DNA from 4 places in the Bradyrhizobium nivariense genome. Region 1 is predicted to be linked to each of the others. Evidence: predicted binding sites of a transcription regulator. Region 1 holds the regulator's gene; each other region holds the start of a gene.
The links. Region 1 encodes LexA, which represses DNA repair genes until DNA is damaged. Its sites were predicted from a motif close to TGTTCNNNNTGTGTTCNG; they were not measured.
Positions count from the first base shown of each region.

Region 2: QCM77_RS29515 (PA0069 family radical SAM protein) is a predicted target of LexA. The motif match lies at 2,486-2,503, and genes of this name have one in related genera.
Region 3: dinB (DNA polymerase IV) is a predicted target of LexA. The motif match lies at 5,515-5,532, and genes of this name have one in related genera.
Region 4: QCM77_RS33780 (ImuA family protein) is a predicted target of LexA. The motif match lies at 2,174-2,191, and genes of this name have one in related genera.

Region 1 is NZ_JARWCR020000023.1:13,747-21,497, reverse strand. It holds gene QCM77_RS20225 (S41 family peptidase) at 1-1,209, opposite strand, end outside; gene QCM77_RS20220 (alpha-hydroxy acid oxidase) at 1,506-2,639, shown strand; gene QCM77_RS20215 (HAD family hydrolase) at 2,648-3,280, shown strand; gene QCM77_RS20210 (hypothetical protein) at 3,362-3,640, shown strand; gene QCM77_RS20205 (molybdopterin molybdotransferase MoeA) at 3,868-5,079, shown strand; gene lexA (transcriptional repressor LexA) at 5,256-5,957, shown strand; gene QCM77_RS20195 (hypothetical protein) at 6,549-6,983, shown strand; gene QCM77_RS20190 (GAF domain-containing protein) at 7,209-7,751, shown strand, end outside.
Region 2 is NZ_JARWCR020000045.1:15,729-23,479, forward strand. It holds gene QCM77_RS29510 (phosphoketolase family protein) at 1-2,314, opposite strand, end outside; gene QCM77_RS29515 (PA0069 family radical SAM protein) at 2,525-3,700, shown strand; gene QCM77_RS29520 (VOC family protein) at 3,725-4,180, shown strand; gene rnhB (ribonuclease HII) at 4,258-5,085, shown strand; gene QCM77_RS29530 (glycosyltransferase family 39 protein) at 5,184-6,692, shown strand; gene QCM77_RS29535 (uracil-DNA glycosylase) at 6,859-7,665, opposite strand.
Region 3 is NZ_JARWCR020000016.1:84,531-92,281, reverse strand. It holds gene QCM77_RS15650 (sigma-70 family RNA polymerase sigma factor) at 1-445, shown strand, start outside; gene QCM77_RS15645 (sigma-70 family RNA polymerase sigma factor) at 435-1,481, opposite strand; gene QCM77_RS15640 (SDR family NAD(P)-dependent oxidoreductase) at 1,525-2,274, opposite strand; gene QCM77_RS15635 (SDR family oxidoreductase) at 2,452-3,318, opposite strand; gene QCM77_RS15630 (hypothetical protein) at 3,847-4,080, shown strand; gene dinB (DNA polymerase IV) at 4,229-5,476, opposite strand; gene QCM77_RS15620 (Gfo/Idh/MocA family protein) at 5,651-6,826, opposite strand; gene QCM77_RS15615 (sugar phosphate isomerase/epimerase family protein) at 6,840-7,751, opposite strand, start outside.
Region 4 is NZ_JARWCR020000058.1:35,623-43,373, reverse strand. It holds gene QCM77_RS33790 (inorganic phosphate transporter) at 1-582, opposite strand, end outside; partial or broken gene QCM77_RS33785 (UdgX family uracil-DNA binding protein) at 681-2,090, opposite strand; gene QCM77_RS33780 (ImuA family protein) at 2,256-3,050, shown strand; gene QCM77_RS33775 (Y-family DNA polymerase) at 2,941-4,530, shown strand; gene QCM77_RS33770 (error-prone DNA polymerase) at 4,527-7,751, shown strand, end outside.

The DNA of each region.
Region 1 (7,751 bases):
TCCGGTCTGCTCCGTGCCATCGGCCGCCTGCAGATGGCCGCGCATCTGGGACTCCGCCATGGTGTCCATCCGGCCCTTCAGCTCGGGCGGCACGTCCTGGAGGATCTCGATGTCGGGCGCGATGCCCTGGGCCTGGATCGAGCGGCCCGACGGCGTGTAGTAGCGCGCCGTGGTCAGCGCCAGTGCGCCGTTGCCGGTGCCGAGCGGAATGATGGTCTGTACCGAGCCCTTGCCGAACGAACGCGTGCCGATGATGGTCGCGCGCTTGTGATCGTGCAATGCGCCGGCCACGATCTCGGAGGCCGAAGCCGAGCCGCCGTTGACGAGAACCACGAGCGGTTTGCCCTTGGTGAGGTCGCCGCCATGCGCGGTGAAGCGCTGGGTCTCCTCGGCATTGCGGCCGCGGGTCGAGACGACCTCGCCGCGCTGCAGGAATGCGCTCGACACCGACACGGCCTGGTCGAGCAGGCCGCCCGGATTATTGCGCAGGTCCATCACGTACCCGACCAGCTTCTCGGGCGGGACATCCCTGGAGATCGATGCGATCGCCTTCTTCAGGCCATCGGTGGTCTGCTCGTTGAACGAGGTGACGCGGATATAGCCGATATCGCCGTTCTCGACGTGGAAGCGCACGGGGCGCACATGGATGATCTCGCGCTTGATCGCGACGTCGAGCGGGGCGTCGGCCCCCTTGCGCACGATCGTGAGCTTGGTCTGGGTGTCGACCGGCCCCTTCATCTTGTTGACGGCCTGCTCGAGCGTCATGCCCTGGACGGCATCGCCATCGATCTTGCTGATGAGGTCGCCCGACATGATTCCGGCCTTGGACGCCGGCGTGTCGTCGATCGGCGAGACGACCTTGACGAGGCCCTCCTCCATCGTGACCTCGATGCCGAGCCCGCCGAACTCGCCGGAGGTGGTCTCCTGCATCTCGGTCCAGGCTTTGTCGTTCATATAGCGCGAGTGCGGATCGAGCGAGGTCACCATGCCGGTGATCGCGCCTTCCATCAGCTTGGCATTGTCAGGCTTCTCGACATAGCTCGCCTTCACCCGCTCGAACACTTCGCCGAACAAGTTGAGCTGGGAATAGGCGTCATCCGCGCTCGCTGCCGCCCGTGCTGCCCATACGCCGCCGTGCGGACTGGCTACCAGAAGGGTCAGACACGCTCCGGTGAGCGCGCCCAGGGGGAACAGCAGGGTTTTCCGCATGGAGAGGCTGGCCTTTTTGCTCTGGGGCTTCGGAGGCGCCAAGCAAATGGCGATCCAGCCCGCTGTTCACAATACCATTCTGGTTTCTTCAAGGCCGGGACGCCACGCCGGCGGGTAGACCGTAAAAATCCCTTCGCCCGGGCCTAAACTTTTGGCAACGTTCCGAAATCGTTTCGTGCAAGCCGGGAATCGGTCCGCCAGCCCACGCCTCGCAGCTATGCGATTTTAGGATGGTTTTGGAGGGCCGGACACGATAGGCGATGACAATAAGACTTCAAATTCTCGGGAGGACAACAATGAATGACGCGCCCCGCATCCAGCCGGAGAGGAACGTCGAACTCGGCGCCAGCGCCGAGCCGTTCCAGAACCTGCACGAATTCATCCGCAAGGCGCGCGCCAATCTCAACCAGAACGCCTGGGACTACATCGTCGGCGCCGCCGAGACCGAGACCACGATGCGTCGCAACCGCATGGCGCTGGACGAGATCGCCTTCCGCCCGCGCGTGCTGCGCGATGTCAGCAAGGTCGCCGGCTCGGTCGAGCAATTCGGCCGCAAGATGCGCCTGCCGGTGGTGCTCGCCCCCGTCGGCGCGCTCGAGATCTTCGATCCGGATGGTGCGGCGAGCGTGGCACGCGCCTGCGGGACTTTCGGTGCGGCGCACATGCTGAGTTCGGTGTCCGAGCCCGGCCTCGAGAAGACCGCCGAGGTGGCACCCGACGCGCTGCGCCTCTACCAGCTCTATGTGCGCGGCGACGATGCCTTCGTCGCTGACGTTGTCAGCCGGGCCGAGAAGAACGCCTATGCCGCCTTTTGCCTGACCGTCGATACCGCTCATTACAGCCGTCGCGAACGCGACATCGCCAAGCGTTACGTTCGCGAGAGCCGCCTGCGAGCCACCGGCGGCGATTTCCAGAAAGGCCTGGAGTGGCGGACGGTGAAGATGATCAAGGACAAGTTCAAGATCCCGCTGATCCTCAAGGGCATCGCGACGCCAGAGGACGCGCTGATCGCGATCGATCACGGCGTCGAGTGGATCTACGTCTCCAACCATGGCGGTCGTCAGCTCGATCACGGCCGCGGCGCCATGCATGTGCTGCCCGAGATCGTCGATGCCGTGAACGGCCGCGCCAAGATCATGGTCGATGGCGGCTTCGGCCGCGGCACCGACATCGTCAAGGCGATCGCGGCGGGCGCCGACCTCGTCGGCATCGGCCGGCTGCAATGCTGGGCGCTGGCGGCGGCCGGCGAAGCCGGCGTGGCGCGCATGCTGGAGCTGCTCGAGGACGAAGTGCTGCGCTGCCTCGGCCTCTTGGGTGCGACCTCGTTCGCCGAGGTCGACAAATCCTGCCTGCATGCAGCGACCGCAACCAACGCGCCGAGCGTGTTCAGCGCGTTTCCGCTGTTCGACCACGAGCCATATCGATACTGAGTGAAAGGATGCAGGTGACATCGCTCTCTCCCGGCAGCGCGGATGCGCTTCTGTTCGATCTCGGCCGCGTGGTGCTCGACATCGATTTCTCCAAGGCGATCGCCTGCTGGGCGGGACATGCCGGCTGCAAGCCCGAATCCATCGTCGCGCGCTATGTGGGGGACAGCGAAGCCTATCGGCTGCATGAGGTGGGCAAGATCAGCGACGAGGACTATTTCGCCTCATTGCGAGCCTCGCTCGGAATCGGCATTTCGGACGCGCAGTTCCTGGAAGGCTGGAACGCGATCTTCGCCGGCGAAATGCCTGACATCGCCGAGCTGTTGCCGCGGGCGGCGAAGCAGATGCCGCTCTACGCCTTCTCCAACACCAACCGGCCGCACGTGGACTATTTCTCGCAGGAATATGCCGATCTCCTCGGCCATTTCCGCGAGCTGTATTTGTCGTCCAGCATCGGCCTGCGCAAGCCGGATGCCGAGGCCTTCGACCACGTCATCGCTGCGATCGGCGTACCCGCCGGGCGTATCGTGTTCTTCGACGATCTTGCTGAAAACATCGAGGGAGCGCGGGCGCGCGGCTTGACGGCGGTCCATGTGACCTCGCCGCGTGACGTCGGGAACGCATTGAAGGCATTGGGTATCTGACGACAATCCGCCGTCGCGAAACCCAGGAGGCACGGCCCCGTCGGAACTAATTTTGACGAAGCTGAGGAACCCGATCACTTTGTGCATTTTTATACCGAGTTCCGGGAACGGAATACCGGGTTCCGGACTCTAGAGTCCGTCGGGATCTCTACGGACGGACGCATCATCGTGTTGGGCAAAACCTACCTCACCAAGCAGGCATCTCTTCTTCTTGAATTCGCCAGGACAACTTCAGACTCGGACCTTTCGGCCAAGCTTGTGCGCAAGGCCGCCGACCTGAAATCCCAGGCCGATCCGCTCCCCGACAAGGATCAGGGGCCGAAAGCGCCCGACGTAAGTCCCGGGCAGATAGAGAGCTGATCGATGCTGGCCGTGGCGCTCGTCATTCTCGTTTTTGCCATGGCCACTCTTCTGCCGATCTGCCTCGTTCTCTGGACCATGCCTCGCCGGGCTTGATCATGCCTTCCAGAACAATGTGAAGCAGCGGGATGAATTGCGCCCGCTCAGCTGTTTTTGCCTCTGCGCCCGCGCTCGGCTAGAAGACTTGCGGAACATTCGCCCGAACGTGCCGAGCAGGAGTTTTCGCCGTGGCCTTGATGCCGGTTTCTGACGCGCTTGCCGCGGTGCTGGCGAGTGCAGAGCCGCTGCCCGAAGAGATGGTTTCCCTCGACGAAGCCTACCATCGCGTGCTCGCGCGCGACGTCGCAGCGCGGCGTACGCAGCCGCCGCAGGCGATGTCGGCGATGGACGGCTACGCCGTGCGCGCAGCTGACGCCGCGACGATCGATTCGAAGCTCACCGTCATCGGCGAGGTCGCAGCGGGTCGGCCGTTCGCGGGAACGGTCGGCGCCGGCGAGGCCGTGCGGATCTTCACCGGCGGCGTCGTTCCCGACGGCGCCAACGCCGTCGTGATCCAGGAGGACACGGTCGCTGATGGCAAGCGCATCACGATCAAGGAAGCCGCGATCGCAGGACGGCACATCCGGCCCGCCGGCGTCGATTTCCGCGAGGGCGACGTGCTCCTGCGCACGGGAATCCGCCTCACCGAGCGTGACCTCGCGCTCGCCGCCGGGATGAATCATCCGCATCTTCCCGTTTGCCGGCGTCCGAAGGTCGCGATTCTCGCCACCGGCGACGAGCTGGTGATGCCGGGCGCCACGCCTGGTCACGGCCAGATCGTCTATTCCAACGGCTACGCCCTGCATGCGCTCGCCCGCAGCGAGGGCGCCCAGACCATCGACCTCGGTATTGCCGCCGACACACTGGAGGCCACCACCGCCGGCATCCGCCGCGCCCGCGAGAGCGACGCCGACATCCTGATCACGACCGGCGGCGCATCGGTCGGCGACCACGATCTGGTCCAGCAGGCGCTGAGGGACGAAGGTATCGCGATGGCGTTCTGGAAGATCGCGATGCGGCCGGGCAAGCCGATGATGCATGGACGGCTCGGCGCAATGGGCGTGATCGGCCTGCCGGGCAATCCCGTGTCGTCCTATGTGTGCGCCTTCCTGTTCATGGTGCCGCTGATTCGCGCCCTGTCGGGCCGTTCGGTGATTCACCATCGCCGTGAGCGCGCCGCGCTCGGCCGCGACGTCGGCGCCAACGACCAGCGCGAGGACTATCTGCGCGCGCGCCTGGAGGAGCGCGACGACGGCACGCGCATCGCCCTTCCCGTCAGTCATCAGGACTCTTCGCTGCTTGCGAATCTCGCTGCGGCACAGGTACTTCTCGTGCGCGCACCGTTCGCGCCGAAGGCTGAAGCCGGCACGCCCTGCGAGGTGTTGCGGCTCCCCGTCTGAGTGCCTCGAGAATGCGGGTTCCGCGAACTTCGCTCTGTTCACGGTAAATTAAGCAGTTGCGGAACACATATCGAACATATAGTGTCCGTTCATGATTTGTTTCGAGCGTGTAGCGGCTTATTGCTGAATTCAGCGTCTCGGAATCGAACGGCATCAATCGGGGGACTTTGGTCGAGATGTTAACGCGCAAACAATACGAGCTTCTGCGGTTCATCAATGAACGTCTGAAGGAAAGCGGCGTGCCCCCTTCCTTCGACGAGATGAAGGATGCGCTCGACCTGCGCTCGAAGTCGGGTATCCATCGCCTGATCACGGCGCTCGAGGAGCGCGGCTTCATCCGGCGCCTGCCCAACCGCGCCCGTGCGATTGAAGTCATCAAGCTGCCCGAGCTCCAGGCAGCCGCCGGCAGCCGCCGCGGCTTCACGCCGAGCGTCATCGAGGGCAATCTCGGCAAGGTGCGCGCGAGCTCCAGCCTGTCTGCGGACGAGGGCGAGCGTCCCGTTGCGGTGCCGGTGATGGGCCGCATCGCGGCCGGCACGCCGATCGAGGCGTTGCAGACCCGCAGCCACACTATCAGCGTACCGCCCGACATGCTCGGCTCGGGCGAGCACTACGCGCTCGAAGTGCGCGGCGATTCCATGGTCGAGGCCGGCATCCTCGACGGCGACATGGCGCTGATCCAGCGCAACGAGAGCGCCGATACCGGCGACATCGTGGTGGCGCTGATCGACGACGAGGAAGCGACCCTCAAGCGCTTCCGCCGCCGCGGCGCCTCGATCGCGCTCGAGCCCGCCAACGCGGCCTATGAGGTACGTATCCTGCCGCCGAACCGGGTGAAGATTCAGGGCAAGCTGATCGGGCTGTACCGGAAGTACTGATACCGGGAGTCCTTGATACCGGGAGTCCTTGGCGCCGCGCGCGCTTCCGATCGGCAGCCCGATCAGAGATTGGAGCGGATCATTGTCCGCTCGGGCTGGATAGTCTTTCTGGTTCCGCACAGATTATCCGGGCCCACCTCCGGCGCTAGATCCTCGATACGCCGCACGAAGCACCCAGGGGCTTCGCGGCCTTCAGGTTCGAGGAGAAGTCATGCGCAAAATCATTCTGAGCACAGTTGCGGCGGCGCTGATCGCAGCATCAGCGTCGCCAGCATTTGCCGCACAATCGCGTCACCATGTCCGCAAGGAAACAGCGGTCAGCGATCAAGTCCGCAACGCGCGGAATGCGATCGCGCAACCGTCGCAGCCAGGCTGGCAATATTCGGGCTGGTCGGCGTCCGCAGGGCGTTGACACGCGCCTCCCGAATGCATCGCAGCAGCCTTTGTTCCTAAAAGATAATGTGATCGCGGCTTGCGGAAACCAGCCGCAGATTTGCCCACAACCAAGTAGAGTTTTGCGTGTTTCCACTCTGATAGAGGCCTGCGCCTCGATAAGAGACGCGGGCGCTATCCCAGCCTGAGGAGCACCCGATGTGTGACTACAGCCTGCATGCCGTCGCGTCGCGTCCCGCCGAAGTCGGCGAGACGATCGTCACGACAAGCTTCCGCGGCACCTCGACGCGTGGTTTTGCGTCCGCAGCCGATCCGACCGTGGCCGTCTGCCTGCTGCCGGGAACGGAGCTCGCCTTCACCGACAACGTCCGCTACGACAATCGCTGGATCTGGACGCGTACCATCAATTCCCGCGTCGGCAAGTTCGGCAAGATCGATCCGCACATTCCCGACCGCCATCATGATGCGATTGAATTCCCCGACGGCAAATACGTGCTGGTGACTCAGCTCGTCGAGGGCCAGCAGGCAACCGTGCTGCAACTGCCGGTGACCCAGCCGGTCACTGATCGCGAGCACAAGCCGGAGATCATCGCCGACAGGCAGCCGACGGTCACCCGCCTGCCGATCGGCTGACACAGCCGCCCTCCGGCCGAGAGGTTGGAGGCCAGGATTGAATTGCCATCGCCGGCCGTGGCCGGCGAGATGGTGCGGTCGCGTCCAGCGAAATCCGATCGGATTGATCAAGCCGCTGCGCCTCTGCGCAGCACGAAGTTTGAGCCGCCCTGCCTGAATTATGAACGTCCGCTTCGCAGCCAAATGACCGATGCTGTCAAGGGCTTGAGACGGCGGACACGCTCGATGAAAACCTTCCTTCGCGTCGTTGAACTCTGGGTACCCGACCGGACGCGCATGCGGCTGGAATTTGGTGGCGGCCTCTACGGCGAAGGGCTGTCCGCGTTCAAGGCCGTCAGCGAAGAGTTGCACTTCGGATATGACGAGGGACTTCCGGGCAAGGCCTGGGCCTCGGGCCACCCCGAAATCCTCACCAGATTCGCCAATTCCTATTTCAAACGGACCGATCAGGCGCTCGTAGCCGGCCTCACCTGCGGCGTCGCGGTACCGGTGTTTGCAGGCGAATTCCTCCAGGCCGTCATCGTGCTGTTCTGCGGCGACGGCAAAGCGCATGTCGGCGCGATCGAGCTCTGGCACAACGACCCTGATGTCTCCCACGAGATGGGGCTCGTCGACGGCTATTACGGCACCGCCGATATGTTCGAGTTCAACTCTCGCCACACCAAATTTCCTCGCGGCTTTGGCCTGCCTGGACGCACCTGGAAGGCGGGCCTGCCGCTGATCATCAAGGACCTGCACGACGCCAGGAGCTTCCTGCGCTGGGAGGAC
Region 2 (7,751 bases), on a different contig from region 1:
AATGCTCGATCAGCTTGTCTCGGAATTGCTGCTTCACCTGCGCCGCCTTGGCCGCGAGCCCCGGCACGCGCTCGATCGCCTCGATCGCGAGGTGATAGCGGTCGAGCCCGTTGAGCACGACCATATCGAACGGCGTCGTCGTGGTGCCTTCCTCGGCAAAGCCACGCACATGCATGCCGGCATGGTTGGTGCGGTTATAGGTCAGCCGGTGGATCAGGTAGGGGTAGCCGTGATAGGCGAAGATCACCGGCTTGTCGCGTGTGAACAGGCCGTCGAAGTCGCGATCGCTGAGGCCATGCGGATGCTGCTCGTTCGGTTGCAGCGTCATGAGGTCGACGACGTTGACGACGCGGATCTTCAGATCGGGCAGCGCCTTGCGCAGCAGGTCGACGGCCGCAAGCGTCTCCAATGTCGGCACGTCGCCAGCGCAGGCCATCACGACATCGGGCTCGCTATTCGCGTCTTCCGTGCCGGCCCAGCTCCAGATGCCGATGCCGGCATCGCAATGCGTGGCCGCTTCCTGCATCGACAGCCATTGCGGCGCCGGCTGCTTGCCGGCGACGATCACGTTGATGCGGTCATAGGTGCGCAGGCAATGATCGGCGATCCACAGCAGCGTGTTGGCATCCGGTGGGAAGTAGATGCGGACGATGTCGGCCTTCTTGTTGGCGACGAGATCGACGAAACCGGGATCCTGATGGCTGAAGCCGTTGTGGTCCTGACGCCAGACATGCGAGGTCAGCAGATAATTGAGCGAGGCGATCGGGCGCCGCCATGCGAGATGCCGCGTCACCTTCAGCCATTTGGCGTGCTGGTTGAACATGGAATCCACGATGTGGATGAACGCCTCGTAGCAGGAGAAGAGGCCGTGTCGGCCCGTGAGCAGATAGCCCTCTAACCAGCCCTGGCAGAGATGCTCGCTCAGCACCTCCATCACGCGGCCGTCCTGGGCGAGATGCACGTCGTAAGATTCGGTCTTTTCCATCCAGACGCGTTCGGTCGCCTCGAACACCGCATCGAGCCGGTTTGACGCGGTCTCGTCCGGGCCCATGATGCGGAAGTTACGCGCCTCGGCGTTGAGGCGGATGACGTCGCGCAGGAATTTGCCGAGCTCGCGGGTTGCCTCCGCCACGACGCCGCCAGGTTGCGGCACCTCGACGGCGAAGCTGCGGAAGTCCGGCAGCTTCAGCTCCTTCTTCAGAAGTCCGCCATTGGCGTGCGGATTGGCGCCCATGCGGCGATTGCCTTCGGGCGCGAGCGCCTGGAGCTCAGCAATGAGCGCACCGCTCGCGTCGAACAGCTTTTCCGGCTCGTAGCTGCGCATCCAGTCTTCGAGAATCTTCAGATGCGCCGGATTCTCGCGGCAGTTCGCGACGGGCACTTGATGCGCACGCCAAAAACCTTCGACCTTCTTCCCGTCGACCTCCTTCGGGCCGGTCCAGCCCTTCGGGCTGCGCAGCACGATCATCGGCCAGCGCGAGCGTTCGACGCTCTCGCGACTGTGGCGGGCGTGCTGCTGGATCGAGCGGATGCTGGCAAGCGTGACATCGAGCGCGTCCGCCATGGCCTGGTGTATCAATTTGGGGTCGTCGCCCTCGACGAACAGCGGCTCGTGGCCGAACCCGCGGAAAAGATCGCGGATCTCCTCGTCGCGCATCCGCCCGAGCACGGTGGGGTTTGCGATCTTGTAGCCGTTGAGATGCAGGATCGGCAGCACCGCGCCGTCATGCTTGGGATTGAGGAACTTGTTGCAGTGCCAGGACGCCGCGAGCGGGCCGGTCTCGGCCTCGCCGTCGCCGACGACACAGGCGACGATCAGGTCGGGATTGTCGAATGCCGCGCCATAGGCATGCACCAGCGCGTAACCGAGCTCGCCGCCTTCATGGATCGAGCCCGGCGTTTCCGGCGCCGCGTGACTCGGGATGCCGCCGGGGAAGGAGAACTGCCTGAACAGTTTGCGCAATCCGTCCGTATCGCGCGCGATATCGGGATAGATCTCACTGTAGCTGCCTTCGAGATAGGTGTTGGCGACCATGCCTGGGCCGCCATGGCCGGGACCGCAGACATAGATCACGCTCAGGTCCAGCGCGCGGATGACGCGGTTGAGATGGGCATAAATGAAGTTCAAACCGGGCGTTGTGCCCCAATGGCCGAGCAAACGCGGCTTGATGTGCTCGGGCCGCAAGGGCTCGCGCAGCAGCGGGTTGTCGAGCAGGTAGATTTGCCCGACGGAGAGGTAGTTCGCAGCGCGCCAGTAGCGATCGAGCAGATCGAGGTCGCTGCTCGCTACGGCCGCTTGTTGTTGATTTGTCATGTTCTTGCCGACCTTCACCCCAGCGATCGTCACCAACATTGTTCTGCGACGATTGATCCCTGTCCGGGATCAGACGAAATCGTCGCGATGGGCAGGTTGCGTGAGGTCAAAGACGCGCCTGAAATTTGGGCGGCTACGGTGCATGGGGTTGTTTTTCAGGTTTATTGTTTGTGTTCTTGATTTGTTCTTTTGACGTGCTATGTTGGCTTCATGAGTCCAGCATCCTCTCATGCTCTCAAGCACCCGCCGGTCACGGCGCCCTCCGAGCCGGCGGGTGCGCTTTCAGATGTTCCCGCCGATTTCCCCGAGCTTGGCGTCGCCATCGACCGCGCGCGCAGGCGAGGGCGGGGTGCGCAATCCAACGCCAGCGGCCGCTTCGAGGCCGAGGCGCGCGTCGCCTTCGACGATGGCTGGCAGAGCCTTGAAGAGCTGCCGCCGTTCAAGACCACGATCGGGATCGACACCTCGCGCAAGGTGATCACTCGCAACGATTCTCCCGACATCGGCTTCGACCGCTCCATCAATCCCTATCGCGGCTGCGAGCACGGCTGCGTCTATTGCTTCGCACGGCCGACCCATGCCTTTCTCGGCCTGTCGCCGGGGCTCGACTTCGAGTCAAAGCTGTTCGTGAAGCCCGATGCGCCCACGCTGCTCGAGAAGGAGCTCGCGGCGCCCGGCTACGAGCCGCGGATGATCGCGATCGGCACCAACACCGATCCCTATCAGCCGATCGAGCGCGAGCGCAAAATCATGCGCGGCATTCTGGAGGTGCTGGAGCGTGCCGGCCATCCCGTCGGCATCGTCACCAAGTCGGCGCTGGTCGTGCGCGACATCGACATTCTCGCGCGGATGGCCAAGCGCAACCTCGCCAAGGTCGGGATCTCCGTTACCTCGCTCGATCCGAAACTGGCGCGCGCCATGGAGCCGCGGGCGTCGACGCCGCCGAAGCGGCTGGAAGCGCTGAAGCAGCTCTCCGACGCGGGCATTCCGACCACCGTGATGGTCGCGCCCGTCATTCCCGCACTCAACGATTCCGAGATCGAGCGTATTCTGGACGCCGCAGCTCATGCCGGCGTCAAGGAAGCCTCCTACGTGCTGCTGCGGCTGCCGCTGGAGGTGCGCGATCTCTTCCGCGAATGGCTGATGGCGAACTATCCGGACCGCTACCGCCACGTCTTCACGCTGATCCGCGACATGCGCGGCGGCCGCGACTACGACGCGAAATGGGGCGAGCGGATGAAGGGCACCGGCCCGATGGCCTGGACCATCGGCCGCCGCTTCGAGATCGCCTGCGACAGGCTTGGGCTGAACAAGCGGCGCTCCAAGCTGACGACGGATCATTTTGCCAGGCCGAAGCGGAACGGCGATCAGCTCAGCCTGTTCTGAGGGACGAAGTGGGAGAGGTGTCGTATGAGTAAGGAACTGCCAGCTCCAATCCCGCGGCTCACCGTCATCACGCTGGGCGTGAATGACATCCGCGCCAGCATTGCCTTTTACGACGCGCTCGGTTTCTCGCGCCGGCTGAAAGTGACCGGTGAGGCCGTTGCGTTCTATGACACCGGCGGTTCGGTGCTGGCGCTGTTTCCCTGGGATCAGCTCGCGGTCGACGCCAAATTGGCTGATAATCCGAGGCCATCGACGTTCCGCGGCATGACGCTCGCATGGAACTGTCGCGCGCGTGAGGAGGTGGACGCGGTGCTGGCTTTCGCCGTCAGCAAGGGAGCCGCGCTGCTGAAGGCCGCGCATGAGACCGACTATGGCGGCTATTCCGGCTATTTCGCCGACCCCGACGGCCATCCCTGGGAGGTCGTGGTCGCGCCCGGCATCGATGTCGGCGAGGACCGGCGGGTGCATCTGGCGGAATAGGGCGGCTGACTTGAATAACGGGAATTGTCCGAGGTTCCCGGTTGCGCAGGCGAGGCGCCTTGCGCACGATCCCGGCCATGATTCGGGATCAATCCGCAAAAAAGCCGGCCAAAGGCGCGCCTGAGAAGGCTGCGCCCAAAAAATTGGTCAAGGCGGCGCCGGCTGGCAAGAGCGCCATCATTGTCGCCCCGAGCTTCCGCCGCGAGCGCGCGCTGATCAAGCGCGGCGTCTGGCCGGTGGCCGGCTGCGATGAGGCCGGCCGCGGGCCGCTGGCCGGTCCTGTGGTGGCGGCTGCGGTGATTCTCGATCCCGACCGCATCCCGCGCGGCATCGACGATTCCAAGCGCCTGACGGCCGAGGAGCGCGAAAGGCTGTTCGACAAGATCTGCGCCACCGCCCAGGTCTCGGTGGCCGTCGCCTCGCGCTCCCGGATCGACCGCGACAATATCCTGCGCGCCTCGCTGTGGGCCTTGAAGCGCGCCGTGGTGGCGCTGCCTGAGGCGCCCCGGCACGTCTTCGTCGACGGCCGCGACCGCCTCGATACGGAATGCGACTGCGAGGCCGTGATCGGCGGCGACGGCATCGTCCTGTCGATCGCTGCGGCCTCCATCGTCGCCAAGGTGACGCGGGACCGCCTGATGTGCGCGCTGGCGCAGGACTGCCCCGGCTACGGTTTCGAGCAGCACAAGGGCTACGCCGTTCCCGAGCACCTCGACGCGCTCGACCGCCTCGGTCCCACCGTCCACCACCGCAGCTTCTTCGCCCCTGTCGCCGCCGCCCGCGCCAAGCACATGCCCTGGACGGTCGAGCCGGCGCAGGACCTGTTTGCGGTGACTGACGTCGAGGTGCAGGTGGAAGCAAGCGTGGAAGCAAGCGTGGAAGCCGACGCGGCGGCAAATCTCTAGACGAGACTCGGTTGCCACGACGCGTGCCGCCCTCTATCAAAACACTCGTGAGCGATTAGGGCCGGCTGAACGGGTTGGCTGCATCTTTCGGACGTTGCATGCGGTTTACCTCCCTGGTCATCGAGCTCATTCGTGCCCGGCCGCGGCTGATCGTGTGGATCGCCGTGTTGTTGCAGGCCGCGATGTGGCTGTTCGTGGCGCTGGTGTTCTACCGCAGTCCGCCCGGCAGCCTTGCGACCGTGCTGGCGTTCGGCCGCGAATACCAGGTCGGCACCGATCTCGGGCCGCCCTTGCCGGTCTGGCTCGCCGACATCGCCTATCGCGCCGCCGGCGGCCACGTGTTCGGTGTCTACGTCCTGGCCGAGCTCTGCGGAATCGCGACCTTTATCACGCTCTATCATCTGTCCCGCGCGGTGGTCGGCCCCCAGCAGGCGGTGCTGGCGGTGCTGCTCACCATGACGGTGCTGGCGTTCTCGTCGGCCGCACTCGACTTCGGCCCCCTGGTGCTGGCGCGGCCGCTCTGGGCGCTGCTGCTGCTGCATTCCTGGCAGATCATCGGCCAGCGCCGCAGCACCGCCTGGTTCGCCTGGTCGATCGAGGCCGGCCTCTTGCTGCTGACGACGCCGGCTGCGATCTTCCTCCTGCCGCTGCTCATCGTCTTCGCGCTCGCAACCGCGGGCGGCCGCCGCACGTTGCGCGCATTTGATCCGCTGTTTGCGCTGGTGGTCGTCGCCGTGCTGGCATTGCCCTATGCCGTCTGGATGATGCGCGCCGAGGCGCTCGTCCTGCCGGCCCTGCCTGAGGTCGCCGAGCTCAATGCCCGCGCGCTGCACGCGGTCTGGCTGCTCGGAGGGCTCCTGCTCGGCGCGGCGGCGATCCCGGCGCTGACGGTCCTCAACACCGCCCCATTCGTTCCCAAGAGCGAGGAGGCGCCGATCATCTACCGCCCGCCGGTCGAGCCGCTCGCGCGCAACTTCGTCTATTTCTTCGCGCTGGCGCCGGCGCTCGGTGCGGTGCTGATCTCCGGCCTGCTGGGCCTTGACACCGTCGTCGGCGGCGCCGGCGTCGTGCTGGTCATGTCGGGGCTTGCCGTGGTCGTGGTGGCCGGCGATCTCATCGCGATGCGCCGCGCGAAGATGCTGCGGATGGTGTGGGCCGCTGCCGTCGTGGCGCCCGCAATCGGCGTCGTGCTCGCCGTCCTGTTCCTGCCCTGGACCGGTGCCAACGAGATCGCGACCTCGATGCCGGCGCGGGCGATTTCGGACTTCTTCGACGAGAGCTTTGCCCGCCGCACCAATCATCGCCTGCGCGCGGTCGCCGGCGAGACCCAGCTTGCGAGCCTGATCACGCTGCATTCCGGCCGGCCGCATCTCTTCATCGATGCCGAGCCCGCGCGCACACCGTGGATGAATCAGGCAAAATTCAGCGAGACCGGCGGCGTCGTGGTCTGGCGCGCCTCCGATACCGCCGGCACGCCGCCTCCGGACATCCTCGCGCGCTTTCCCGGCATCGTGCCGGAAGTGCCGCGTGCCTTCGAATGGCTGGTGACCGGACGCCAGCAGCTGCTGCGGATCGGCTGGGCCATCGTGCGGCCGAAGGGGACGTAAGCGGCTCTCTGCCCCGGACGCTGCGCGGCACCATAAGCGCGTTTACGCGCGTCTTCGACACGCTATGGTGATGCGCTGCAGAGCCGGGGCCCATGTTGCGGCAGTCTGGGTCCCGGCTCTGCGAAGCAGCGCTATCGCGCTGCATCGCGTCCGGGACACGAGAGGACTATCCCGCCAGCACCTTCGCGACAGCGCGCAGATCCTGCCAGGCCAGCCGCTTGTAGGATGGCGAGCGCAACAGATAGGCCGGATGGAAGGTTGGCAGCGCGCGGATGGTGCGCGCGCCGGTCTCGTAGTCGAACCAGCGCCCGCGGGTGCGCATGATGCCTTCGCGGGTCGAGAGAAGGGTTTGCGTCGAGGGATTGCCGAGCGTCACCAGCATATCCGGATTCACCAGCTCGATCTGGCGCTGGATGAAGGGCAGGCAGATTTGCGTCTCCTGCGGCGTCGGCGTGCGGTTGCCGGGCGGCCGCCAGGGAATCACGTTGGCGATGTAGGCGGTGGTGCGGTTGAGGCCTATGGCTCCTATCATCAAATCGAGCAGCTTGCCGCTGCGCCCGACGAAGGGCAGCCCCTCGATGTCCTCGTCGCGGCCCGGCGCCTCGCCGACGAACATGATGCGCGCCTGCGGATTGCCGTCGGCGAAGACCAATCGTGTCGCCGTGTGCTTCAGCGCGCAGCCGTCAAAACTCTGCATCAACTCGCGCAGCGCCTCCAGCGTCGGCGCGGCGCGCGCAGCCTCGCGCGCCGAGGCGATCGCGATGTCGGGCGCGGGCGCCGCCTCGCCGCGCATCACCGCCGGCGCGGCGACTGGCCGCGGTGCCTCGACCGGAGGTGCCGCGCGCGGGGCCGGAGGCGGGGCGTCCGCCTCGGCCATGCGGTCGAACGGTTCCTCCGCGAGCGCGCAATCGACACCCGCCTCCAGATAGAAGGCGAGAAGGTCTCGGACGGTGGGTGCGGGTTCGGGGATCATTTGGAAAGTCGGACTTTAAATCAGTTTGGGGCGCCGTGCACCCCGGCGGAACGCGATTCCGAGGTTGTCCTACCCGGAAAAATCGG
Region 3 (7,751 bases), on a different contig from region 1:
TCGCGGGCGCACGATGCTGCGCGAACTTGCTGAGGAACCCGAGGATGCCCCGCGTCCGCGTCTATCGGCGGCCGACCGCACGCGGCTCGCCAACTATGTCGACCATTTCAATGCGCGTGACTTCGATGCGATCCGCGCCATGATTGCCGAGGACGTCAAGCTCGATCTGGTGAACAGGTCCCGGCTGAACGGCAAAGCCGAGGTGTCCCGCTACTTCGGCAACTACGCCAAGATCAATGACTGGCACTTCGTACCGGGCCTCGTCGAGGGCCGTCCGGCCATCCTGGTGCTCGACCCGACGGCGATCCCCGGCGCAAGGCCGAAATACTTCATATTGCTCGGCTGGTCGGCGGGCAAGGTCGCCAAAATTCGGGACTTCAGGCATGCCGCGTACGTCGCCGCTGAGGCTGACATCCAAGTCGACCAGGACAAGATCAGGCGATAGCAACCCGACCGGGCACACTGAGCGGCAGGTCGAAGCGCTGAAACAATCGCTGAGCTTCTGGCTTCACGAAAAGAGTCAATGCCTGAACCAGGTCGTGGTCGAGCGAGAGCACGTGAAGGGAATGCGCGACCCAAGGCTCGCCCTCACGGGCGCGGGAGTAGGCAGCGAAAGCAGGTTGTCCATTGGCCCCGATGGGGACCAGGCGGTAACTATCGTAAAATTTCCATGCCCACTCAAAGAAGCCGCGGATCGTCTGCCGTCCTGCGTACCATTGCGGCAACGGCGGCATCGTGTACGTCGCATCTTCCTTCAAAAGCGCAACAAAGCCGTCGACGTCGAGCGCTTCCCAAGCGCGTAAATAGCGGCCGAGAAGTTCTTTCTGCGCGGCGTTCGGTCGGGCTGAAACCGGCGGCCGGCCGTCAGGATAACGCCGAACCAGCGTTTCGCGCGCGCGCTGAAGGACACTATTTATCGAAACCGTCGAACCGCCGAGCAGAGTAGCCGCTTCGGCCGGCGCCCAACCGAGCACATCACAAAGCAGGAGCGCCGCGCGCTGGCGTGGAGATAGCTGCTGGATGGCCGCGACGAAGGCCAATTGCACGGCTTCGCGCGAAGCATAGCGTGCTTCCGGATTCGGTGCCTCGTCAATGAGGCCTTCCAGGCTCGAGGTCGGGTAAGGTTCAAGCCAGGGCACGTCACGTACTGGTACGCCGTCCGGAAGCTCAGCAGTGGCGGGCACTCGTTGGTCGGGGAGCCAACGCCGGATGTTCTTGCGCCTTTCCAGCGCGTCGAGGCAGGCATTGGTCGCGATTTGATACAGCCATGCGCGAAGCGAACCTCGTTCCTCGAGGTTGTCGAAACTTCGCCAAGCCCGCAGATACGTCTCCTGCACAAGGTCTTCTGCTTCGTGCAGAGATCCTAGCATGCGGTAACAATGCAATCTCAATTCGCGGCGAAATGGTTCGGCAAGCTGCTCGAACGCCTTGGTCGACCGCTCCGACGCCGTCCTCTGAGTTGGTGGTTCTGCCGCTGTCATCGGACTCGATATTGGCCTTCCTTGCATCATTTCAAGGGGCGCATCACGACGGTACAGCTTCGATGCCCTTACTGGACACAATAAACACCCGCTCCTTAAATCTATCCGGATTGATCACCAGCTCGATGGCAACACGCGCCGCGTCCGACGAGGTCGGCGGAGAGTCCATGCTGCGAATGAAGTCCACTTCCGATATGCCCAGATAGCCGGAATATCCGGCCACGGCATGCTTTCCGAACTCGGTGTCCGGCATGATCCGCGGTGCGAGCGCAAAGAAACGTAAGCCAAGACCAAGGCGATCCGACTCCTTCTGGCTGTAGTTGGCGATGAATATCTGCGTGCGTTTGGCGCCGGCATACCCTCCGGTTAGCGGCGACCCAGCGAGCGCGGCTCCGCTCGAGACAAGAAGCACGAGCGCTCCAGCAGCGAGAGGTCGCGACAGCGCCGCTTTGCAGAAATGGAATGCGATTTTTACGTCGCTTTCCCAATTTACGGTAAACTCTTGCCAGCTTTGCTTGTAGAGTGGCAAGGTCGTCGGATGCGCCCCAGCACACAACACCAGGACATCGGGTTCTAGCACTCCGAATGCCTTCGAAGGCGCGGTCGCGTCGGCTGCATCAAGCGCAAGAACTTCCATTCCAGGCACCTCTTCCGCGAGGCGGTGGAGCGGGGCTTCACGCCGTGCCACGGCCAAGACCCGTGCGCCGCTCCCGTGCGCCTCTTCCGCAATCCGCCGCCCGACTCCCTGGCTCCCGCCGATCACGATGACCTTCTTTCCCGTCAATGGAAGCATCCTATCCTCCTTCATGTGTCGAACTTGTCACGGCTGCTCGTCCCAGATGTAAGACGGCCCGACGACCAGGAGTGATCGACGTTCAACGTGCTCTCTTGTTCGCTCGATTGCGCGGCCGACTGCCAAGCGCAAAGCGTCGCTCAGGTCCTCCATCAACCTGAAGCCCTCCTTGTATCCTCATCGGACTCTGCCTGAGGCTGCCGGGCCGCGTTCGTGGGCGCCGCCAGGGCGACCGTGCACGCCGACCCCACGCGTGACGGGTGGCAGGGACTCATTTGCGCTTGCCGGAACGAGCTTTTTCGATGCTTTCCAGAGCTGCCCATTGATGAAGTTCGGAGCAATGCGTCGCATGAGGGCAAGCTGCTTCGATTGTCCAGGGCGGATCTCGGTGGCGCCCACCTTAAGGAACCCGAACGACTGGCTCACCAGTTCCTCCGTGGTGATCAGCGCAATGCCGTCGTCCTCGCGAAGGTCAGAGGTCATATCGGTTTTCACCGCCGGAGGCATGAGCTCAATGACCTCTACGCCGGTGTCCTCCAACTGGAAGCGGAGCGATTGAGTGTAGGAGTGGATCGCCGCCTTGGTCGCACAATAGATCGGCAAGCAAGGCAGCGGCACGAACGCAAGCGCGGACGACACGTTGATCAGAGTCCCCTTGTTGGCCTTCAGGACGTCCATGAGTGCCGAGGTCATCCGAATGATCCCGCCCACGTTAACATCTAGCTCGTCGGTTAAGCCGACAAGGTCGGCGGCCGTACTTTTGAGATTCCTATAGTGGCTGATACCTGCATTGTTCATCAACACGTCGAGCCTTGGAAAGTCCGCCTTTACCCGCGCCGCGAGGATCGCAATCTGAGCTGGGTCGGCAACGTCGCTCTGAACTGTGTAAAGCTTGGGATGTTTCGCTTTGACCTGATCCAGCGTGGCCTGGCGGCGACCGGTCACTATGACCTCGTTGCCTAGATCAGAAAACTTCAACGCGAAGGCAAGTCCGATGCCTGCGGATCCTCCGGTTATGAGGATTGTGCGACCGGTGAGTTTCATGATGTTCCTTTTGGTACGCTCTCGCTTCAACAGATCTTCTGCGATCCAACCGAAGTCTAAGACTGGCGACGCATTGCAATTTCATCGGCCCCTCACGATCTTGTTACGGCTCACTGATAGCCCGGGTCCGCGAAAGATATTCTCTTCGCTCTAACCGCCAGCGCGACAGCGGTCACGCCGTCTTGGCAACATCGGGCCGGTCGCATTTTTCCGCGATTTCGCGAAGGACATCAGTCCGCGCTCGATTGCCAAGACACTCAATGATGAAAGCTGTCACCGGCCGGAGAGCTATGGAATGACACGATTTTCCGCGGGCAGGTTAAGTGCGGACCGGCGATCATCAACAAGCGCACATAGCTAACGCTCTTTCTCGAACGGCCGGACCATTCCGCGTGAAGAACTCGAACGGCGCGTTCTGGCCGGGTCGAAGGACCGAATGATGGCGCCGAAGATGCTTGCAGAGGCGATGCGCGCCTACGCAGAAGAGACAAACCGGCTCAATCGCGAACGACGTTCGAACGGTGAACCTTGGCGTCAGAACTGAACACCGTGGAGAAGCAAATCCAGGACATCACTGACGCTGCCAAAGAGGGCGTGTTCCAGCCACCGATGAATGGACTCGAAAGTCGCAAGGCACAATGGGTCAGCCTTGTGAGCGGCAGCTCGTCCGATGTGCCGGATATCCTGCCGATGGCCTCTACGATTTACGCCAACTCGAAGAATGCCCAATCCGGCCAGCCGCGGGCGATGGAGCTCATATAACTCAACAAAGCGCGCAGCGCGGCCATAGCGGCCACGTTGACGGCCGTCAGCTTGAATCCGTCTTTCGCCGCTCGCCATTCGTGCGAACTGAGTGGCGGGCAGCGGCAGCGAGTCGGAATCGCATGCGCCATTAATTTTCCCGTGACCATCACAGGTCCTTTTCGGCGAGCTTGCGAAACTCATCAGGAACCGAACGCGAGATGCCCAGCGCCACGGAGCCATATCCGATGGCATCCCATCCAAAACGATCGCGGATTTTATCGACCGCACGGTCGGCCGCCCAACGCGCCATGCCTATTTTGCTGCCGGGGCGGTGCGGTTCATCTCGAAGCCCAAGCGGAAGCTCCAGCTCAAGATCCCAGTTCTCCTCGAGATGCGAGACGGAGATCGCGAGGAGCGAAATTGTCTTCTCGTCAGGGTGATCTGCGAGGACGGCGCGCACCAGGTCCTCGGCGAGTTCGGCAAGGATCATGGTCGCCGAGATAGGCGCGTCGAGCGTTACCGAGCGCGTAGCTGAGTTCAGGCCGGCGAAGCGAATCCGGACCGTCACGGTTCGGCCCAGCCTGCCCTTGGCCCGAAGCCGGGTGCCGATTCGGTCTGCAAGGTGCAGCAGGGTTGGTCGAAAAACTCGCTCTTCGGCAGGCTTCCTGCCGATCGCCGATTGTGCTCCCGCCGATCGGGCACGGCGATGGACCTTGACGTCGCGTGGATCACGATTCCACGCCAGCGCCGCAAACTTCTCTCCCGCCGCAGGACCGAGTAGCCGCTCAAGCGAGCCTCCCGGTGTCTTTGCCAATTCTCCGATTGTGAGGACGCCGATCTCGGCGAGCCGCGCTTTTGTGACCGGACCAACTCCCCACATCAGCTCGACCGGCAGATGGTGAAGGAATTGCAACTCTCTGTCAGGATCGACGACCACCAGCCCATCGGGCTTGGCCACTTGCGAGGCAATCTTTGCAAGATGTTTGGTGCGAGCCACGCCGACCGAAATCGGAAGGCCGAGTTCAGCCCGAACGCGTTGGCGGATTGTCCTCGCAATTTCGTCGGGTGGACCAAACAGATGGGTGCAGCCAGCAACGTCGGCGAAGGCCTCGTCGATGGAAATCCGCTCCACCAAAGGCGTGTAGTCGCCGATCAGCGTGATGGCGGCGTCGCCCAGTCGCCGATATTCCTTAAAATGCCCGCTCACAAAAGTGAGTTGCGGACAGAGCTCGCGCGCTCGCCGTCCCGGCATCCCTCCGCGGACCCCGAACGCCTTAGCCTCGTAGGACGCGGCAAGCACAACTCCGCCGCCGACGGCAATGGCTTTGCCGCGCAATGAAGGGTCAAGCAGCTGCTCTACCGAAGCATAAAAGGCGTCCAGATCCGCATGGAGGATGGTGGCTGTCGTCGCCATCCGACCTTTCGTCCCTCACGTTTCGAGGAAACTCTTGACGGAACATAATGAGAACGTCGGCGGCGAGTGTCAAGCCGGCCTGCATCGAGCTGAAGCTTGGCCAGCCGTCAAACCCGTCGCAAGACGTGATCGGCCGCTATGGAGCCAGGATCAGCTCAAGAGAAGCGTCGGCATCTACGTCATTCGAACCCAGGTGCCATTGCTTGCAGACGAATTCACCGCGGCGTCGATGAATTTCATGCCGGCGAGGCCATCCTCCACGGTGGGGCAAATCACCGCCGGATCCGGTGCTTTGCCGGCCAGTGCCGCGCGAATGGCGCGCGCTGCCTCAGCATAGATCGTTGCAAAGCCCTCAAGATACCCCTCGGGGTGCCCCGCTGGCACGCGGGTAACGCGGTCCGCCTCAACCAACGCGCCGGCGCCGCCGCGGGTCAGGAGCTGCCTGGGCTGCCCGTAACGCGTGAACCAGAGATAGTTCGGATTTTCTTGTGCCCATTCGAGCCCGCCCTTGGTCCCATAGACGCGCAGCGTCAGGCCGTTCTCATTGCCGACCGCGACCTGGCTCGCCCAAAGCATCCCTTTGGCACCGCCCTTCCATTTGAGGAGGATCTGGACATCATCATCGAGACGCCGGCCGCCGACGAAGGTCGAAAGTTGGGCGAGCAGCTCCTCAAGCTCGAGGCCGGTGACGAAGCAAGCGAGATTGTAGGCGTGAGTGCCGATATCGCCAATGCACCCGCCTGCCCCGGAACGGGTCGGGTCCGTGCGCCACGCGGCCTGCTTATGGCCGCTTGCTTCCAACCGCTCGGTCAACCAATCCTGCAGATATTCGGCCTGAACGAGCCGGATCTCGCCGAGATCACCGTTCGCCACCATGGCGCGGGCCTGTCGGACCATGGGATAGCCCGTGTAGTTGTGAGTCACGACGAAAACCTTGCCCGTCTTCCTGACCAACTCCACCAGTTCCTCTGCCTCGGCGAGGCTCCTCGTGAGCGGTTTGTCGCAGATGACGTGGATGCCGGCTTCAAGGAACGCCTTGGCGACCGGGGCGTGCAGGTGGTTGGGGGTCACGATCGAGACCACCTCGATGCCGTCCGGGCGCGCGCCCTCCGCCTTCGCCATCTCTTCGAAGGAGGCATAGGCGCGGTCGTCGGCGATACCGAGCTCCCGCGCCGAGGCTTTTGCTCGCGCCGAATCCGACGCCAACGCACCGGCCGTCAGCACAAATTGGTCGTCGATACGCGCGGCAGCACGATGAACGGCGCCGATAAAAGCCCCCTGGCCACCGCCGACCATGCCTAGCCGGATACGACCATGACCGCCGCCCCCACTGCTTGCCTCAATAATCATTTCTTGTTCCTCGCTAGGAGATGCCAAGCATCTTGCGGTTCATCCGGTCCTCAGCGCCGGAGCCCGCGAAATCGTCGAACGACTTCTCGGTCACCCGAATGATGTGCCTTTTGATGAATTCGGCGCCCTCGCGCGCGCCCTGCTCGGGATGCTTCAGCGCGCATTCCCATTCCAGCACCGCCCAGCTGTCGTAGTCGTACTGCGTGAGCTTCGAGAAGATCGCGCCGAAATCGATCTGTCCATCGCCTGGCGAGCGAAAGCGGCCGGCACGATCGACCCAGCTCTGGAACCCGCCATAGACGCCTTGGCGGCCCGTCGGGTTGAACTCGGCATCCTTGACGTGGAAGGCTTTGATCCGCTCGTGGTAGATGTCGATGTAGTCGAGATAGTCGAGCTGCTGCAGCACGAAGTGCGACGGGTCATAGAGCAAGTTCGCGCGCTTGTGACCCTTCACCCGATCGAGAAACATCTCATAGGAGACGCCGTCGTGAAGGTCCTCGCCGGGGTGGATCTCATAAGCGAGATCGACACCGTGCTCGTCCGCATAGTCGAGGATTGGCCGCCATCGGCTGGCGAGCTCGTCGAAGGCGGCCTCGATCAGGCCGGCTGGACGCTGCGGCCAGGGATAGACATAGGGCCAGGCCAACGCGCCGGAGAAGGTCGCCTGCGCCGTGAGCCCGAGGCGTCCTGAGGCGCGAATTGCGCGCTTGACCTGGTCGACGGCCCACTCGGTGCGTGCCTTGGGATTGCCGCGCACCTCCGGCACGGCGAAGCCGTCGAATGCTGCGTCATAAGCCGGATGCACGGCGACGAGCTGGCCCTGAAGATGGGTCGAGAGTTCGGTGATGGAAAGGCCGTGTTCGGCCGCTGTCGCCTTCACCTCATCGGCATAGTCCTGGGACTCCGAGGCCTTGTTGAGGTCGAA
Region 4 (7,751 bases), on a different contig from region 1:
GCGCATCAGCGCGTTGGCAACGCCGACGCCGATGATCGAGCCGATCAGCGTGTGCGAGGAGGAGGCCGGCAGGCCGAAATACCAGGTGCCCAGATTCCAGAGGATCGCGGCGATCAGCAGCGCGAACACCATCGCGAAACCGGCGCTTGAGCCGACCTGCAGGATCAGCTCCACCGGCAGCAGGGAGACGATGCCGAAAGCGACCGCGCCGGAGGACATGAGCACGCCGAGGAAGTTGAAGAAGCCCGACCACATCACTGCGACTTCGGCCGGCAGCGAGTGGGTGTAGATCACGGTCGCAACCGCGTTGGCGGTGTCGTGGAAACCGTTGACGAATTCGAAGCCGAGCGCGATCAGGAGCGCAACGATAAGAAGGAGATAGGGCAGGTAGCTCGTGACCCTGGTACCGGTCGCATCGACATCGGAATAGATGCTGTAGGCTACATAAAGCAGGCCAGCGGCAAGAATGCCGAAGAACAGGATCATCGTCAGCGGGTTAAAACCCTTGTCGAGATTTGGCCGCGAAGCCGGCTGGATCGGCGCGGGATCGGCTACCGCGCGGTCGAATGCAACATCGGTCATGTCTGGACGCCCCTTAACTTTCTGTAAGGGCTATTGTCCCCGATGGATTTGAAGGCTGGATGACAACCAGCGCTTGAAAGCCGCTTTCCCGCCTGTATTTAGGCGGCGCGCGCCGCTTTCTTCTGCAAGCCGGCGACGATCTTCAAATCTTCGACAAAGCGCTGATATTCCAAGACCTTGGCTTCCGGATCGGGCAGCCGGAGCAGATAGGACGGGTGCACCGTCACCAGTGCCTTGTGGCCGTCGGGAAGGTCGATCAGCCGGCCGCGGGTCTTGCCGATCGGGGTGATCTTGCCGAACACGCTCTGTGCTGCGGTCGCGCCCATCGCGACGATGAGATCGGGCTGGATTACGGAGACTTCCCGCTCATACCACTGCCGGCAGGCCTTTATCTCCGGCGTATTCGGCTTCTGATGCAGGCGGATTTTGCCCCGCGGCACGAATTTGAAGTGTTTCACCGCGTTGGTGACATAGACCTTCTTGCGGTCGACGCCGGCTTCCTCCAGCGCGCGGTCGAGCAGCTAGCCGGCCGGGCCGACGAAGGGATGGCCGGCGAGATCTTCCTTGTCGCCGGGCTGCTCGCCGACCAGCATGATGTTGGCGGACTTCGGGCCCTCGCCGAACACGGTCTGGGTCGCGTCCTTGTAGAGATGACAGGCCCGGCAATGCGCGGCCTCCTCGCGGAGCGCTTCGAGGTCGTCGGCAGCAGCTTTGCGTCCCATGATGGCTTCCGGACGTGGGGAGATCCGTCCGCCGGTCCAGCGTTCGGCATCGGCGAGCAGAGGTCCAAGTATCGATCCAAGTATCGATGTGTCCTGGAGGTTCCTCCGGGGCTTCACCGGCGCATCAGTCGTCATCAGCCGGCCGGGTTGAAAATGGCTCCGCCAGGTTTCCTCCAGGCGGCCTGGGGCCGGCCACTCCGTCCGGCTGATCCCGGGCGTGAAGGAGATCGCGTGACCGTCCCAATGGGCACAAACGTCAGGCGTGAGGATGGACCAAGGCATATCGGCAAAACGACGCGCGAAGAACGGCGCGGCGAATGCGACGATATGATGCTCCGGCTCGAACCAGGCGGCGTAATGCGTTTTCTGCTCGCGTCCGATCTCGCGGAAGCGGACGAGATCGCGCATCCGCTGAGCATCGCGCTGCACCGCGCCTGCCATCGCGGTTGCCTGCGCCACGTCGGGATCGCTCATCGTTGCGAGCAGGTAGTGATCGGCCTTCAACCGCCAGAGCAGGCGATAGAGCAGCGCAAAACGCTCACCGTCGCGATGCAGGATCGCGACGCGGGCAAGCTCGATGAAATTGGCCGGCACGGTGAACGTGCTCTCGGTCTCGATCGGCGGAAGGCGTGGCGCTTCGGACAGGCCGGGTGGCATCTGGTCTTTCGTTTGGCCTCGCACGTGCCACACCACGTCCGCCGGTGCGACTTGATGCAGCGCGAATGTGCGTGCGGTTTTACGCCAGCCGTCGAAATCGGTCTCGCTGTCCAGGGTGATGAGGTACATGGTACTCGAATCCTATTGATTTCGCTCATGAATCCATGGGCGCCGCAATTCGATTGACTCCTAGGGCGCCGTTAGCTTTATATTAGAACATACCATGAACAATTGAGCCAGCCGTTGGTTCTCTTTTTGAGAGCCACCGGCAATCACCCTTGAGGAGCGGCGTATATGAGCGGCGCACGAAGAAGCGCGCTTGCGACCTTGCGGGGCCAGATCGAGCGCATCGAGACGGCGGAGGTCGTGCATCAGCGCGATCGCGTCGCGCTTGGCCACGGTGAGGCCGACAGCGCGCTGAAGGGCGGGCTCGCGCGCGCGGCGATCCACGAGGTGTTTTGCGAGGGACGTCAGGGCACGGCCGCGACGGGTTTTGTCACGGGACTTGCGGGCCGCATGACGGCCCGCAAACCGCTGCTGTGGGTGCGGCAGGATTTTTCGGAAATTGAAACCGGCGCGCTGTCGATGCACGGGCTCGTTGAGCTCGGCCTCGATCCGTGCCGCGTGGTGATGGTGCGCGCCGCCGACGTGGAGAGTGCGCTGCGCACGTCGGCCGATGCGCTCGCCTGCGACGCGCTGGGTGCCGTCGTGCTCGAGCTCTGGGGCGAGACCAGGCAGTTCGATCTCGTGGCGAGCCGCAAGCTGACGCTCGCCGCACAAGCGTCAGGTGTGACCGGGCTCTTGCTGCGCATGGCTGCGCAGCCGCTGCCCTCGACCGCGGAGACCAGATGGATGCTGCGCGCGGCGCATTCGCCACCGGGACCGGTGTGGAGTGCCTGGGGCGCGCCGCGCTTCGATGCCGAGCTCTTGCGCAATCGCCATGGCCCGTGCGGCCGGTGGATCATGGAATGGAAATGTGATGAGTGCCAATTCTCTGAACCGTCGTCGTATCCTCAGCCTGTGGTTGCCGCGCCTGCCCATCGACCGGATTCAGCGGTTTTTCCGGGCGAGCAGCGGCGCGCAGGATGAGCCCAGCATCGTCGTTGCCAAGGACAACAACGCGCTGGTGATCCATGCGCTGGACGAGGCCGCCGAGCGCCTCGGCCTGCATATCGGCCAGCCCCTGGCCAATGCCCGGGCGATGTGCCCGGATTTAAAAGTGTTCGACGCCGATGCCGTGGCCGATGCGAAGACGCTCAGCGACATCGCCGATTGGTGCGACCGCTTTACGCCGCTGGTGGCGCTCGATCCGCCGCACGGGCTGTTTCTGGACATCACCGGCTGCGCGCATCTGTTCGGCGGAGAGGCTGCGCTGTTGCAGACCTTCGTCCATGCCCTCGATCGCCAGGGCTTTGCCGTCAGCGCGGCGATCGCCGGCACCTCGGTCTGCGCACGCACGCTGACGCGGCAGGTCACGGGCACCATCGTCGCCGATGGCGGGGAGGCGGCGGCGATCAGCCGGTTTCCGGTGTCCGCGCTTGGTGCAGGCGAGGCTATCACCACGGGTTTGCGTCGCGCCGGGCTGAAGACGATCGGCGATGTCGCTTCCCGCAAGCCGCATGAAATCACGGCTCGGTTCGGTGCGCGGTTCTCCACGCTGCTCGGGCATGCGCTGGGGCAAGGCGACGCGCCGATCAGCCCGCGAAAGCCGCTGCCCGACTACATCGTGGAAAAACGCTTTGCCGAACCGATCGCCACCGACACTATGATCGCGATGACGCTGTCGCGCCTCGCTGACACGCTGATCGCGTCGATGGAGAAGCAGGGCAAGGGCGCGCGCCGCCTGGAAGCAGCCTTCTTCCGTACCGACGGCGTGGTGCGCGCAATCATGGTCGAGACCGGACGTCCCGTGACGCGAAGCGCGGTCATCGACCGGCTGTTCCGCGAGCGCCTCGATGCGCTTGCCGATCCCCTCGATCCCGGTTTCGGCTTCGACATGGTGCGGCTGTCGGCGAGCCGCACCGAGATCGTGGTGCAGGAGCAGCGCGATCTCGACGCCCATGTCCACGACAATGACGAGCTTGCCGCACTGATCGACCGCATCGCCGCGCGCATCGGCGGCAAGCGCGTCGTCGTGCATCTGCCGCAGGACACGCATATCCCTGAATGTGCGGTGCTGGCCGCGCCGGCGCAGCATCATCTCGCCGTGGCCATGCAGGCCGAATGGCCCGTGCGCACCGAGAGTGAGCCGCCGCTGCGCCCGTTGCGGCTGTTCGACAAGCCCGAGCCGATCAAGGTGCCGTTCGCGACCGTGCCCGACGGCCCGCCGCATCAATTCACCTGGCGTCGCGCGCGGCATGCGGTGGTGCGGGTGGAAGGGCCCGAGCGCATCGCGATGGAATGGTGGCGGCAGGACGGCAAGCAACTGACGCGGGACTATTTCCGTATCGAGGATGCCGAGGGCCTTCGCTTCTGGATCTTTCGCGACGGTCTTTACGAGGGGGAATGCTTCGACGCCGACGGCAAGCCCGCTCCTCCCGGTTGGTATGTGCACGGTCTCTTCGCATGAACACCCCCGCTTATGCCGAGATCGGCATCACCACGAATTTCTCCTTCCTGCGCGGCGGCTCGGATCCGCGCGCCTATGTGCACCAGGCCAGTATCCTCGGCATTCCCGCGATCGGCATCGCCGATCACAACACGCTCGCCGGCGTGGTGCGCGCCTACAAGGAGCTCGACAATCACGAGGTGCTGCACAAGCCGAAGCTTCTGATCGGCACGCGCATCGTCTTCATCGACGGTACGCCCGATATTCTGGTCTATCCGTGCGACCGCGCCGCCTATGGCCGGCTGTGCCAGCTTCTCACCAGGGGCAAGCGCGGCGACGACTTCGCGCGGATCGAGAAGGGCGAGTGCCATCTCACCTTGTCCGATCTCCTTGCGTTTTCCGAAGGCCAGCTCCTGATCCTGACGCTGCCGCATCGCTTCGATGCGGCGCAAGCGCAGGACATTCTCGCCAAGCTGAAGGCAAGTCGCGCCGAGGGCGTGTGGCTGGCGGCGAGCCTGATCTATCGCGGCGACGACCGCCGCCGCCTGGCGCAGCTCGATGATCTCGCCGCAAAAGCAAAAGTGCCGCTGCTTGCGACCAACGAGGTGCTCTATCACCACCCCGCGCGTCGTCCCCTGCAGGACGTGCTGACCTGCATCCGGGAAAAAACCACGATCGAGGCCGTCGGACGGAAGCTGGAAGCCAATGCAGAGCGGTTTCTGAAGACGCCCAGGGAGATGGCGCGGCTGTTCCGCGATTTCCCTGAGGCTGTCGCGGAGACCATGCGCTTTGCGGACAAGATCACCTTCTCGCTCGACCAGCTCAAATACCAGTATCCGGACGAGCCGGTGCCGCCGGGGAAGACCGCGCAAGGGCATCTGGAGGATCTGACCTGGGCCGGTGTCGACAAATATTTCGATGGCAAGATCGACGACAAGCTGCGCGCCACCCTGAAGAAAGAACTCGCGCTGATCGCCGAGCTGAAATACGCGCATTACTTTCTCACCGTGCACGACATCGTGCATTACGCGCGCAGCCAGAACATTTTGTGCCAGGGGCGGGGATCGGCGGCGAATTCGGCGGTCTGCTACGTGCTCGGCATCACCTCGGTCGACCCGACCAAGGTCGATCTGCTGTTCGAGCGCTTCATCTCCAAGGAGCGGCTGGAGCCGCCCGACATCGACGTCGATTTCGAGCATTCGCGGCGCGAGGATGTGATGCAATATGTCTATCGCCGTTACGGCCGCCATCGCGCCGCGATCATCGCCACCGTCATTCATTATCGCCCGCGCAGCGCCATCCGCGACGTCGGCAAGGCGTTGGGCCTGACCGAGGACGTCACCGCGGCACTCGCCGACACCGTCTGGGGAAGCTGGGGCAAGGGCCTCAACGACATGCAGGTCAGGCAGGCCGGCCTCGATCCACAAAATTCCATGATCAACCTCGCGGTCGAGCTCGCGACCGAGTTGATCGAATTCCCGCGTCATCTGTCCCAGCATGTCGGCGGCTATGTGCTCACGCAAGACCGGCTCGACACGTATGTGCCGATCGGCAATGCCGCGATGGACGATCGCACCTTCATCGAATGGGACAAGGACGATGTCGACGCGCTCAGCATGATGAAGGTCGACGTGCTCGCGCTGGGCATGCTGACCTGCATCCGCAAGTGCTTTGATCTGATCGACCAGCACAAGGGTGAACGCTGGATGCTGGCGAGCGTCCCGCAGGATGATTCCAAAGTCTACGACATGCTGTGCGATGGAGAGTCGCTCGGCGTGTTCCAGGTCGAGAGCCGCGCGCAGATGAACATGTTGCCCCGGTTGAAGCCACGGACCTTCTACGATCTCGTCATCGAGGTCGCGATCGTGCGGCCGGGACCGATCCAGGGCGACATGGTGCATCCCTATTTGCGGCGGCGGAACGGCCTGGAAAAAGTGAACTATCCATCGCCGTCGCCGGAGCATGGCGACAAGGACGAGCTTTACAGAGTGCTGCACAAGACGCTCGGCGTGCCCTTGTTCCAGGAGCAGGCGATGCGAATCGCGATCGAAGCCGCGAAGTTCACAGCCGAGGAGGCCAACGGCCTGCGCCGCGCGATGGCGACGTTCCGCAATGTCGGCACCATCGGCAAGTTCGAAGACAAGATGATCGGTAACATGATCGCGCGCGGCTATGCGCCTGATTTCGCCAGAAACTGTTTTGAGCAGATCAAAGGTTTTGGCAGTTACGGCTTTCCGGAGAGCCATGCTGCAAGCTTTGCGCAGCTTGTCTACATCTCCTCATGGCTGAAGCATTATCACCCTGATGCATTCTGCTGCGGCCTCCTGAACTCGCAGCCAATGGGCTTTTACGCCCCGGCGCAGATCGTCAGCGACGCCCGCAAGAACGGCGTCGAGGTGCGCGACATCGACGTGTCCTACAGCTTTGCGCAGAACACGCTGGAAGAGGGGGGTGGCAAATATTGCGCCGTGCGCCTGGGCTTCCGCCAGATCGACGGATTTCACTGGCTCGATCCGGATGAGGAGGCACTCAAAAAACAACAGGCAGAGCGGCAGGGCAAGGAATACGTCAGCCAGGAAGACTGGGCCGACCGCATCGTCGCCGCCCGCAACCGCCGGCCCTTCACCTCGCTGGAAGACTTCGCCCGCGACACCGGACTGCCCAAGCGCGCGCTGATCCTGCTTGCCGATGCCGACGCGTTCCGCTCGCTCGGGCTCGACCGCCGCGAGGCGCTGTGGCAGGTGCGGCGTCTGCCCGACGATGTGCCGCTGCCGCTGTTCGAAGCAGCCACCGCGCGCGAGCAGCCGGACGAGCACGCCAAGCCGTTGCCGGTGATGCCGCGCGCCGAACAGGTGGTCGCGGACTACCAGACCATTCGCCTGTCACTCAAAGGCCATCCGATGGAATTTTTGCGCGAGATGTTTACGCGCGAGCGCATCGTTGCCTGCAAGGACATCAATCATGACAACGAGCGGCGCCGCGTCCGCTGTGCCGGCGTCGTGCTGGTACGGCAGCGGCCGGGCAGCGCCAGCGGCGTCGTGTTCATGACACTGGAGGACGAAACCGGCATCGCCAATGTCGTGGTGTGGCCGAAGATCATGGAGCAGTACCGCAAAGAGGTGATGGGCGCACGCCTCATCCTGGTCGAGGGCTACATCCAGAGCAGCCCCGAAAAGGTGACGCATCTCATCGCCCAGCGCATGATCGACCGCTCGCACGATCTGGTCAGCCTCGCCAACGAC